Regions from separate parts of the Mesorhizobium sp. M0626 genome, predicted to be linked through region 2. Evidence: riboswitches for the same ligand, from Rfam matches in the RefSeq annotation. Region 2 holds a riboswitch; the other holds the start of a gene.

Region 1 (6,367 bases), on a different contig from region 2:
TCCGGCCCGGTGTCGGTCGACGCCAACGGCCTGGTCAATGCCGACCTGACGATCAAGCTGCAGGATCCCAAAGCCGTGGCGGCAATCCTCGCCACCGCAATCCCCGAGCAGAAGAGCCAGATCGAGCAAGGCTTTGCCGGTCTGGCGCTGCTCGGCAACGAACCGTCGATGCCGCTCAAGGTGGTGAAGGGCAAGGTCTCGCTCGGCTTCATTCCGCTGGGCAAGATCAAGCCGCTCGATTAGAGCAATTCCAAGAAAAGTGTGAGCGGTTTTCCGTCCGGAATTCCGTTAAAACAAAGAGATAGAGCATGATCGCAAAGAGCGGGAACGGCTTTTGGGGAGAGATCATGCTCGAGCAAGCCGACGCATGAACCGACCGGTGAAACTGCTGAGCGTTGGCGCGCTGACGCTGGATACCATCCTGCGCGTCGAAACCCTGCCCACGCATCAGGGCAAGTTCATCGCCTCGGACGGCATCCAGATCGCCTCGGGCATGGCGACAAGTGCTGCCTGCGCCGCCCGCCGTCTCGGCGCCGAGGTGTTCCTGTGGGCAAGTGCAGGTGACGATGCCGTCGGCGACCAATTGCTGGCCGGCATCGAGGCCGAGGGCGTCGATTGCGGCTTTGTCCGCCGCGTCGAAGGCGCCCGCTCGGCGCTGGCCGCGATCCTGGTCGACGCTCATGGCGAGCGCATCATCGTGCCCTTCTACGACCCAAAGGCGCAGGCCGACCCCGAGGCGGTGCCTGTCGCCGATCTTTCCGGCTTCGATGCCGTGCTGGTCGATGTGCGCTGGCCGGGCGCCGCCGCTCTTGCCTTGACCGCCGCGCGCGACGCCGGTTGCCCGGCAATCCTCGACGCCGACACGGCGCCGCTGGAGGTGCTGGAGCATCTGTTGCCGCTGGCGTCGCACATCGTCGCTTCGGAGACGGCTGCACGCATTGTCTGCGGCCACGCGCTGGATCCCGAAACCGCCTGCGCCGACCTCGCCAGCCGCACAGACGCCTTCGTGGCGGTGACCGGCGGCGCCTCGGGAAGCTGGTGGCATGACCGGTCCGCCGGATGCGTGCGCCACATCGCGGCGCCGAAGGTCAAGGCGGTCGACACGCTGGCCGCCGGCGACGTTTTCCACGGCGCCTTTGCCGTTGGACTTGCTGAGGCCATGTCGGTCGAGCACGCGTTGCGCTTTGCCAGCGCGGCGGCCGCGCTCAAATGCCAGCGCTTCGGCGGCCGGCTGGGCGCGCCGGACCGGGCCGAGACAATGGCCATGGTCGCGGCGACCTGGCCCGTCTGAAACAGATTTAACTTTTCACCGGGTGCTCGACCGCCTGCCGGCCGAAATCCGGCACGTCGATATCCTGGCCGGCCTCGATGATCGAACGGCGAACGGCCCGGGTGCGGGTGAACAGGTCGAACAGCTTGTCGCCGTCGCCCCAGCGGATCGCCCGCTGCAGCGAGGCGAGGTCCTCCGAAAAGCGCGCCAGCATTTCCAGGATGGCATCCCTGTTGTGCAGGCACACGTCGCGCCACATGGTCGGGTCGGAGGCGGCCAGACGGGTGAAGTCGCGGAAACCGGAAGCCGAATATTTGATCACTTCCGACTTGGTCACCGATTCCAGATCGTCGGCCGTGCCGACGATGTTGTAGGCAATGATGTGCGGAAGATGCGAAACGATGGCCAGCGTCATGTCATGATGCTGCGGGTCCATCGAGTCGATGTTGGAGCCGCAGCGCCGCCAGAATTCCGACAGCTTTTCCAGCGCGGCCGGATCGGTTCCCGGCAGCGGCGTGAAGATGCACCAGCGGTTTTCGAACAGGTCGGCGAAACCCGCATCCGGGCCCGATTTCTCCGTACCTGCCAGCGGGTGCCCCGGAATAAAGTGCACGCCGTCCGGTACATAGGGCTGCATTTGCGCAATGACGGAGGCCTTGGTCGAACCGACATCGGTGAGGATGGCGCCCTTTTTCAGCCCCGGCGCGATCTCTTGCGCCACCTCGCCCGACGATCCCACAGGCACCGAGACGATGATCAGGTCGGCGTCGCGGACCGCTTCCCTGGCGCCGGTGGTGTAGCTCTCGCCAAGACCGAGCTCCTTCGCCCGCGCCAGCGTGGCCGGGCTGCGCGTCGCGATGGCGACATGGCGGGCCAGGCCCTCGCGGCGGATAACGCGGGCCAGCGACGAGCCGATCAGGCCGATGCCGACCAGCGCGATCTTTTCAAACATCGGTGATGTCATTGTTTCAGCTTTTCAGGAACGTCGTGAGGGCGTCGATAACGCCGCGATTGGCTTCTTCGGTGCCGACGCTCATGCGCAGCGCATTGGGAAAGCCATAGCCGGTAACGCGCCGCAATATATAGCCGCGCTGGGTGAGGTAGTCGTCCGCCGCCTCAGCCGAATGCTTCTTGTCGTCGGGAAAGTGGATGAGGACGAAATTGCCGACGCTGGGCGTCACCCTGAGCCCAAGCTTCGTCAGCTCTTCATTCAGCCAGGTAAGCCAGGTCTCGTTGTGCAACGAACTGCGCTCGACATGGGCGCGGTCGCGGATGGCGGCAATGCCGGCCTCGATCGCTGTTGCGTTAACGTTGAAAGGGCCGCGGATACGGTTGATGGCATCGACGATGTGCAGTGGGCCATACATCCAGCCGATGCGCGCGCCGCCAAGGCCGAGCTTGGAGAAGGTGCGGGTCATGACCACATTCTGTGCGCTGCCCGCCAGCTCGATGCCGGCCTCGTAGTCATTGCGCCTGACATATTCGGCATAGGCCGCGTCGAGCACCAGAAGCACGTTGCCCGGGAGCGTGGAATGCAGGCGGCGGACCTCCTGGAACGGCAGATAGGTGCCGGTCGGATTGTTGGGATTGGCGAGGAAGATGATTTTGGTCCGCGGCGTCACCGCGGCCAGGATCGCGTCGACGTCGGCGCGCTCCTCGGTTTCCTTCACAGGAACCGGCTTGGCCCCCGCCGACTGAATGTAGATCTTGTAGACCATGAAGGCATGTTCGGTAAAAATCGCCTCATCGCCTGGCGCCAGATAGGTCTGCGCCAGCAGGCCCAAAATCTCGTCGGAACCGTTGGAGCAGATGATGTTTGCCGGGTTGAGGCCATGCACCTCGGCGATCGCCTCGCGCAGCCGGCGGGCGGTGCCGTCGGGATAGACATCGAGCTTGCCAGCCACTTCGCGCGCGGCCTCGATCGCCTTCGGCGACGGGCCGAGCGGGTTCTCGTTCGACGACAATTTATGGACCTTGGCGACGCCGGCCGGTGCCGTGCTCTTGCCCGGCACATAGGCGTCGATGTCCATAATGCCCGCGCGGGGCGTCGGCCGTGCCTTGTCCGCTGTCTTGTCCATGTCGCAAATCCATCGAGAATGCCTCCGTCCGGAGGCCGCAGCGGAAATACAAGCCGTAGCCGCGAATGTCGAGAGGCGGGCAATAGCTGGCCGTTGACGCCGGGCCGCACGAGTTCTAGAAGAACGCAACAGTTCCGTGGTGATTTGGCCGGTCGGCTTGCAGCCACGTTAAACAACTCGCTAAAGGGCCGTTTGCGTGACGTAACCGGCTTTGCGATCGCACTGCCGGTTTTTTATTGCCTGACGGCGGGCAAGGAGAGTCACATGGCCGCGCTCCGCGCTACAAAAACCAACAACGAGGCCGACAACCCGTCGAGCCCTGTGTTGCGTTTTGGCCCTGACAAGCCGCTGAAGCTCGACGCCGGCACGCTTTTGTCGCCGTTCCAGATCGCCTACCAGACATATGGCGCCCTCAACGATGCCCGCACCAACGCCATCCTGGTCTGCCACGCGCTGACCGGCGACCAGCATGTCGCCAGCACCAATCCGGTGACCGGCAAGCCCGGCTGGTGGGAAGTGCTGATCGGTCCCGGCAAGATCATCGACACCAACCGCTTCTTCGTCATTTGCTCCAACGTCATCGGCGGCTGCCTCGGCTCCACGGGTCCGGCCTCGACCAATCCCGCCACCGGCAAGCCCTACGGCCTCGACCTGCCAATCATCACCATCCGCGACATGGTGCGGGCGCAACTGATGCTGGTCGACCATTTCGGCATCGAAAAGCTGTTTTGCGTGCTCGGCGGCTCGATGGGCGGCATGCAGGTGCTGGAATGGGCATCGTGCTATTCCGAGCGCGTCTTCTCGGCCCTGCCGATCGCCACAGGCGCACGCCATTCCTCGCAGAACATCGCCTTCCACGAGGTCGGCCGGCAGGCCGTCATGGCCGATCCGGACTGGCATGGCGGCAAATATTTCGAGCACGGCAAGCGCCCGGAAAAGGGGCTCGCCGTGGCGCGCATGGCCGCCCACATCACCTATCTGTCGGAAGCCGCCCTGCATCGGAAATTCGGCCGCAATCTGCAGGACCGCGAAGCGCTGACCTTCGGTTTCGACGCAGATTTCCAGATCGAAAGCTATCTGCGCCACCAGGGCATGACATTCGTCGACCGCTTCGACGCCAACTCCTACCTCTACATGACCCGTTCGATGGATTATTTCGACCTCGCCGCCGACCATGGCGGCCGGTTGGCAGATGCCTTTGCCGGGACCAAGACCCGCTTCTGCCTGGTGTCCTTCACCTCGGACTGGCTGTTCCCGACCGAGGAGAGCCGCTCGATCGTGCATGCGCTCAACGCCGCCGGCGCCTCCGTCTCCTTCGTCGAGATCGACACCGACCGCGGCCATGATGCCTTCCTGCTCGATGAACCCGAACTGTTTGCCGCCATCAAGGGCTTCATCGGCTCGGCGGCCCGCGCAAGGGGGCTCGCCTCATGAGCGTCAATGGCAGCCAGCGCGTCGACCTCGAAGTCGTGGCCAACCTGATACCGACGCAGTCGCGGGTGCTCGATGTCGGCTCCGGCGACGGCCTGCTGCTCGAACTCCTGCAGGAGACCAAGCAGGTCGACGGCCGCGGGCTGGAGCTGTCACAGCGCGGCGTCAATGAATGCGTGGCGCGCGGTCTCTCGGTCATCCAGGGCGATGCCGATACCGACCTCGAATTCTATCCAGACAAGGGTTTTGACTTCGTCGTCCTGTCTCAGACGCTGCAGGCGACCCGCAACCCGAAGCTGGTGCTCGACGAGCTGCTGCGAATCGGCAACCGCGCCATCGTCTCCTTCCCCAATTTCGGCCACTGGCGGGTGCGGCTGTCGCTGTTCGTCAATGGCCGGATGCCGGTGACCGCGGACCTGCCCTATTCCTGGTACGACACGCCCAACATCCATTTCTGCACCATCCGCGACTTCGTCAATCTGGTCGAGGAACTCGGCGCTTCGGTCGAGAAAGCCACCGCGCTCGACGGCAACGGCCAGAAGATCGGACTGTCGATGCCATGGTGGTTCTGGAATTTCTTCGGCCAGCAAGCGGTGTTCTTGCTGAAGCGGTAGTTTGCCCCTATTCCAGCACGTCCGTCGCCTTGTGCGGGTGCTGAACGCCATCGGCGATGATCACATCGGCGTGGGAGTTGTCGGTGCGCAAGGCCAGAATCTCCCGATAGGCTGATGAATCGTACCAGCCCCACGCATGCGCCCTGTCCGGAAACTCGATGACGATCAGATGCCCGGGCCATTCGTTTTCGACCACGTCCATGTCGCCGCCGTGGACAAGGAAGCGGCCGCCGAACGGCTCCAATGTGGCGTCGATCCTCTGCAGATACTCGACAATCTGCGGGCCCATTGTGACTTGACGCATATGGGCGACGGCGTAGGCGGCCACGGCTGAACTCCCTGTGAGATCGAAGCCCGACGACCGGCTTCGTTGGCGCAATCTGCAGACATGATGGCCATCGGTCGATTACGTCTGGGGTAATCGGCCGGCTTACGGCGTCCTGGCTCAACAGTTTGTGATGACATTGCCGCTGGTTTTTTGTAGCGTCGAATCGAATGCCATCCCGGGGTAAGGCTTGGACGGCGACCATCAAAACCTCCGGCCTCCAGGCATTTCGGGGCACAATCGAAGCAACATGTCCAAGGCAACCGACCTCGCTCCGCTGATCTCGGTGATCACACCGACGCACAATCGCCGCAGCAAGGTGGTGCGCGCCGTGGAGAGCGTGCTGGCGCAGAATTTTCCCCGGTTCGAACACATTGTCGTCGATGACGGCTCGACCGACGGTACGGCAGCCGCACTTGCCGAAATCCGCGATCCACGGCTGATCTATGTTGGCTCGAAATGGCGCGGCGCCAATGCCGCCCGCAATGCCGGCATCGAGCGGGCGCAGGCGCCGGTGGTGACATTCCTCGATTCCGACGACGTCTATTTGCCGGATCGCCTGGCGCGGACGCTGGAGCAGTTCGACAACAATCCCTCACTCGAAGTGCTGATCAGTTCCTTCGTGTCGCTGAAGGGCAATCGCCGCACC
Region 2 (6,367 bases):
GCGCTACGAACTGATCTTCTGCGTCGCTCACGCCGACGATCCCGTCGTCAAACTGATAAACAGGGCGATCGTCCTGTTTCCCAACGTGCCGGCCCGGCTGCTGATCGGCGACGACCGCGTCAGCAGCAACCCGAAGCTCAACAACTGCGTCAAGGGCTGGGAAGCGGCGCGCAATCATTGGGTTATTCTGGCGGATTCCAACGTGCTGATGCCTAGGGATTACGTCCAGCACCTGATGGCGGCCTGGCGGACCAATACCGGGCTTATCTGCTCGACGCCGATCGGCTCGCGGCCGGAAGGCTTCTGGGCCGAGGTCGAATGCGCGTTCCTCAACACGCTGCAGGCGCGCTGGCAATATGCCGGCGAGGCGCTTGGCCTCGGCTTTGCCCAGGGCAAGAGCATGCTGTGGAACAAGCCGATGCTCGATACCAATGGCGGTATCCGCGCGCTGGCCGCCGAGATCGCCGAGGATGCTGCTGCAACCAAGCTGGTCAACGGACTGGGCCTGCGCGTCAATCTCGTTGCCTCGCCTTTCGAGCAACCACTGCGGCAGCGCCGACTTGCCGACATCTGGTCGCGTCAGGCGCGCTGGGCGCGGTTGCGCCGCGTCACTTTCCCGCTGTTTTTCGCACCCGAGATCCTGACCGGCGTCGCCGTGCCGTTGGCGTTGGCGCTGGTGGCGGCAGCAAGTGCCGGCATCAGCCTGCCGGCCACGGTGTTGGCCGTGCTGGCGGCGGCCTACATTCCCGAATGCGCGCTGGCCGCGGCCAAGGGCTGGCATCTGTCGCTGCGCATGGTCCCGGCGATGATGGTCCGCGACATGATGCTTCCCGCCATCTGGGCGCGCGGCTGGCTGAGCGGCGCCGTCGATTGGCGCGGCAACACCATGATCATCGGCACCAAGACGGCCGAGCTGGAAGAGGCTTCGTCGGGAGCGTGACGCCTCGCGGCCTACCCGGCTGCCTTCAGCGCCTGCGCAACGTCCTCCAGCAGATCGTCCGTATCCTCAAGACCGACCGACAGCCTGAGCGTTCCCGGCCCGATGCCAAGCTCGGCGCGAGCTTCGTCGCTGAGGTTCTTGTGCGTGGTGGTCGCCGGATGGGTGATCAGGCTCTTGGCGTCGCCGAGATTGTTGGAGATCAGCACGATGTCGAGCGCGTTCTGCAAGGCGAAGGCCGCCTGCTTGCCGCCCTTCACGTCGAGGCAGATCAGCGTCGATCCGCCCGTCATCTGCTTCTTGACGATGTCGGCCTGCGGGTGGTCGGCGCGGCCGGGATAGATGACGCGGGCGATTTCCGGCCGTCCTGCCAGGAAATCCGCGATCTTGGCCGCGCTTTCCGTCTGCTGGCGCACCCGAACCGGCAGCGTCTCCAGGCCCTTGAGCAGCGTCCAGGCGTTGAACGGCGACAGGCTCGGGCCGGTGTGGCGGAAATAGTCGTGCAAATTCTCGTCGATCCATTTCTTGTCCGACAGGATGATGCCGCCGAGACAGCGTCCCTGGCCGTCAATGTGCTTGGTCGCGGAGTAGACGACGATATGGGCGCCGAGCTGCAAGGGCTTCTGCTGCAAGGGCGTGGCAAAGACATTGTCGACGATCAGCCTGGCGCCGATCGAGGTGGCGAGCGCCGCCACCGCTGCGATGTCGACCACTTCCAGCGTCGGATTGGTCGGGCTTTCCAGGAAGAACAGTTTCGTGTTCGGCCGCACCGCCTTTTCCCAGTTGGCGATGTCGGTGCCGTCGACCAGCGTTGCCTCGATGCCGTATTTCGGCGCCAGCGTCTCCACCACCCAGCGGCAGGAGCCGAACAGCGCGCGCGCCGCAACGATATGGTCGCCGGCCTTGGCGCTGCACAGGAGCGCTGCCGTCACCGCAGCCATGCCGGACGCCGTGGCGCGCGCATCTTCGGCACCCTCCAGCGCGCACATGCGCTTTTCGAACATGTCGACGGTAGGGTTGGCATAGCGCGAATAGATGAAGCCCGGCTCCTCGCCCTTGAAACGGGCCTCGGCAGCCTGCGCCGTCTCGTAGACATAGCCTTGGGTGAGGTACATCGCTTCGGACGTCTCGCCGAACTGGGAACGCAGCGTTCCCCCGTGCACGAGTGCGGTCTGAGGTTTCCAGTTACGCTTCTTGGTGCTCATCGCTTTTGTTCCAGACACAAAAAAACCGGCCGCGAAAGTCGCAACCGGTCCATATGGCCTTGCGGCCCGACGGTCCTTTAGCGACTTGTTTAACGTGGCTGCAAGCCGACCGGCCAAATCACCACGGGATAACGACCCTTTAGACCTCACCTGCGCTTGCGTCAATTGCCGGCTTCATTAAGAGGTTTGTACCAGGCAGGTTCCGCAATAATATCCAGCGGTTTTGCGGCAAGAACCTGCCACAAAGAGACCGACCTTGGAGCGGAGCCAGCCTTTTGCGGCAGACAGGCATTCTTCCCGATCAGGACATTTCCGCGCTGTTTCAGTCCGGCGCGCTGAAGTCGCCGCGCGCGCTCGATGTCGACCAGGTGCAGCCGGCGAGCCTCGATCTCAGGCTCGGCGACAAGGCTTTTCGCGTGCGCGCCTCCTTCCTGCCGGGTCCCGATCATCTGGTGGCCGACAAGCTTCACCGGCTGAAATTGCATGAGTTCAGTCTCGCCGAGGGCGCGGTGCTGGAAACCGGCTGCGTCTACATCGTGCCGCTGCTCGAAAGCCTGGCGCTGCCCGCAAACGTGTCGGCCTCGGCCAACCCGAAGAGCTCGACCGGCCGGCTCGACATCTTCACCCGGGTGATGACCGATCGCGGCCATGAGTTCGACAAGATCGCCCCCGGCTATCACGGGCCGCTTTATCTCGAAGTCAGTCCGCGCACCTTCCCGATCGTCGTACGCGCCGGATCGAGGCTGTCGCAGATCCGCTTTCGCACCGGCAACGCGCTGTTGTCGGAGGCAGAACTGAACGAATTGCACCGCGCCGAGATGCTGGTGGCGACCGAGCCGCCCAACATTTCCGGCGGCGGCATTGCGCTGTCGATCGATCTTGACGGCGACCAGAACGGCCTGGTCGGCTATCGCGGCAAGCATCACACCGGCTTGGTCGATGTCGACAAGCGCGCCGCCCAGGATGCCGTCGATTTCTGGGAGCCGCTCTATAAGAGCGGCGCCGGCGAACTGGTGCTCGACCCGGACGAGTTCTACATCCTGGTCAGCCGCGAAGCCGTGCACGTGCCGCCGCTCTACGCCGCCGAGATGACGCCCTTCGATCCGCTGGTTGGCGAATTCCGTGTTCACTATGCCGGCTTCTTCGATCCGGGCTTCGGCCATTCGGCCTCAGGCGGCACCGGCAGCCGGGCGGTGCTCGAAGTGCGCAGCCACGAAGTGCCGTTCATCCTCGACCACGGCCAGATCGTCGGCCGGCTGGTCTACGAACACATGCTGAAGCGGCCGCAGGCGCTTTACGGCACCGATCTCGGCTCGAATTACCAGGCGCAAGGCCTCAAGCTCTCCAAGCATTTCCGCCCCGCCGGCTGAACCTTCGATCACCGTCAGGCAAAATACTTGCCTGCGCTGCCTCACCATGCTTGGCTGCCTTTCGGTGGCCGGCAAGAGAACGGCGCGCAAGGGGAACCAAAATGCAGATTTCAAGATGGATCATATCGGCAGCGGGCGCTGCCATGCTGGTGATATCGGCCGGCTCGCTGGCTGAGGCGCAGGAGAAATTGAAGATCGGCACCGAGGGCGCTTATCCGCCCTTCAACACCATCACCGCGGACGGCAAGATCGAGGGCTTCGACATCGACATTGCCAATGCGCTGTGTGCGCAGATGAAGGTCGAGTGCGAGATCGTCACCCAGGACTGGGACGGCATCATCCCGGCGATGCAGGCGAAAAAGTTCGACGCCATCATCGCCTCGATGAGCATCACCGAGGAGCGCAAGAAACAGGTCGCCTTCACCAACAAATACTACACGACGCCGCTGGCGCTGGTGGCGCCCAAGGACAGCGACCTCACTTCCACCGAACCGGCAGCCCTTGCCGGCAAGACGGTGGGCGCGCAGGCCTCGACCACCCAGGCCGACTATGCGCAGGACGCCTATGGCAAGGCCGGCGCCGAGGCGAAACTCTACCCCACCCAGGAAGAGGCGATCACCGACTTGCAGAACGGCCGTCTCGACGCCGTCATCTCCGACAAATTCGTGCTGATGGACTGGCTGAAGAAGGCGAGCGACGGCTGCTGCAAGCTTGTCGGTGACGTCAAGGGCACCGAGACGCAAGCCGGCATCGCTGTCCGCCTGGAGGACACGGCACTTCGCGACAAGCTCAACGGGGCGATAGACGCCATCGTCGCCGACGGCACTTACAAGAAGATCCAGGCCAAGTATTTCGACTTCGATATTTATTGACGGTGGGCGCTGCCAATCTCCCCCCTCAAGGAGGGAGATTACGCTCTCAAAGCGCCTTCACCGCCACCTTAACCGGCTGCTCAATCTCCAGCGGGTTGCGCAGCGGCAGGCCGAAATCCCCGGCCTCGATCTCGAACACGTCGCCAGCCTGAGTCTTGATGCCGTCGGCAAAGGACAGCGTCGCCGTGCCGAACATGTGCACATGCACGTCGCCCGGCTGGCGGAAGGCCGAATATTTGAAGTGATGATGTTCGAGATTGGCGATTGTGTGCGACATGTTCGCTTCGCCCGACAGGAACGGCTTTTCCCACAGCAAATTGCTGTCGCGATAGATTCGCGATGAGCCCCTGACGTCGGCCGGCAGGTCGCCGATCAGGATTTCCGGCCCGAACGAGGCGTTGCGCAGTTTGGAATGTGCCAGGAACAGATAGTTCACCCGCTCGGTAACATGATCGGAAAACTCGTTCGACAGCGTGAAGCCGACGCGGAACGGCGCGCCGTCGTCGCCGATGACATAGATGCCGGCGATTTCCGGCTCCTCGCCGGCGTCCTGCGCAAAGGCCGGCGACATCAGTGCGGCGCCCGGCGCCACCGCCATGGTGCCGTTGCCCTTGTAGAACCATTCCGGCTGCACGCCGGTCTGGCCCTTGGCCGGCTTGCCGCCTTCGAGCCCCATGCGGAACATCTTCATGGAATCGGTAAGCTGCTCCTCGCCGCCATCGCTGAGCTTCTTGTGCATGGAATCGCGCGTCGCCGCCGAGCCGAGATGGGTCAGGCCGGTGCCGGTCAGATGCAGATGCGCAGGATCGGGATGGTTGATCGGCGACACCAGCCGGCCCTTCTTGTAGACGGCGTCGAGGTCTATCGCTTCACCGAACCCCTTGCGCTCGATCAGCGCGGCGAGGCCCGTTCCGGTGCGCGCGGCTTCCATGGCCAGCGAATAGACGCTGCGGGCGCCGTTGATGATCCTGGTCTTGCCGCCGCCATTGCGGGCGACGACGCGGATGGTCTCGGCGTCGTCGAGGATCTGGGAGATTAGCATGATGAAATCCTCTCTCATGTGCCTTGGCCGGGTTGCCCCTTGGCAAACCTTGACCTGCGCGGCTCGGACCTCGCCGCGCCACGGGTTGAACTCTTCGTCCGGATTGCGCTCGCGAGCTCCATCCCTCGGGGGACTTCTTATGCCGACAACTTGCCGGCTGCGCCGCGACCGTATGCCTCCTGCTTGCCTCGCTGAAGCTTGTCAGGCCTTGTTCTTGTTGTAGACGTCGAAGATCACGGCGCCGAGCAGCACCAGGCCTTTGACCACCTGCTGCCAGTCGACATTGACGCCCATGATCGACATGCCGTTGTTCATCACGCCCATGATGAAGCCGCCGACGACCGCCCCGATAACCTGGCCGACGCCGCCCATCGCCGAGGCGCCGCCGATGAACACTGCGGCGATGACATCGAGCTCCGAGCCGAGACCCGCCGCCGGCACCGCCTGGCCGAGACGAGCCGCGATGATCAGGCCGCCAAGCGCCGACAGCACGCCCATATTGATAAACACCATCAGCGTCAGCCGCTCGGTGTTGATGCCCGACAGCTGCGCCGCCTTGGGATTGCCGCCCATGGCGTAGATGCGCCTCCCGATGGTCATGCGCTTGGTGACGAAGACGAACAGCGTGATCAGCACGCCCATGACCAGCAGCACCACGGGCAGGCCGCGGTAGCTGGCAAACTCATAGACCAGGAACAGCGCCAGCGCGCTGGCGACCAGCGTCTTGACGACGAACAGGGTGAAGGGCTCGGCCTCATAACCATGGCGTTCTCGTTTGCGCCGGGTGCGGACCCCGAAATAGGCATAGGCGAGCACGGCGATCAGCCCCAGCACGACCGTCGTCATGTGCAGGGTCACGCCGCTGCCCATGATGGTCTTGCCGGCTGCGTTCACGACCGGCGGGACGAGCGTCAGTGGGCCGATCACATCCGGGATGAAGC

Evidence for each region. Region 2 has a riboswitch for S-adenosylmethionine ahead of NKI37_RS17800 (O-succinylhomoserine sulfhydrylase). Riboswitches for the same ligand answer to the same signal wherever they lie in the genome.
Region 1: linked by a shared signal. The riboswitch ahead of metX (homoserine O-acetyltransferase MetX) and the one ahead of NKI37_RS17800 (O-succinylhomoserine sulfhydrylase) in region 2 are both predicted to bind S-adenosylmethionine.

Annotation. Positions count from the first base shown of each region.
Region 1 is NZ_JAMYQD010000006.1:181,525-187,891, reverse strand. Features, by position in the region: gene NKI37_RS09570 (DUF2125 domain-containing protein) at 1-243, shown strand, start outside; gene NKI37_RS09565 (sugar kinase) at 368-1,291, shown strand; gene NKI37_RS09560 (prephenate/arogenate dehydrogenase family protein) at 1,299-2,234, opposite strand; gene hisC (histidinol-phosphate transaminase) at 2,239-3,348, opposite strand; SAM riboswitch at 3,475-3,552, shown strand; gene metX (homoserine O-acetyltransferase MetX) at 3,613-4,782, shown strand; gene metW (methionine biosynthesis protein MetW) at 4,779-5,393, shown strand; gene NKI37_RS09540 (DUF1330 domain-containing protein) at 5,401-5,721, opposite strand; gene NKI37_RS09535 (glycosyltransferase family 2 protein) at 5,969-6,367, shown strand, end outside.
Region 2 is NZ_JAMYQD010000013.1:43,385-49,751, forward strand. Features, by position in the region: gene NKI37_RS17795 (ceramide glucosyltransferase) at 1-940, shown strand, start outside; gene NKI37_RS17800 (O-succinylhomoserine sulfhydrylase) at 952-2,142, opposite strand; SAM riboswitch at 2,200-2,277, opposite strand; gene NKI37_RS17805 (2'-deoxycytidine 5'-triphosphate deaminase) at 2,418-3,512, shown strand; gene NKI37_RS17810 (ABC transporter substrate-binding protein) at 3,614-4,384, shown strand; gene araD1 (AraD1 family protein) at 4,431-5,426, opposite strand; gene mmsB (multiple monosaccharide ABC transporter permease) at 5,628-6,367, opposite strand, start outside.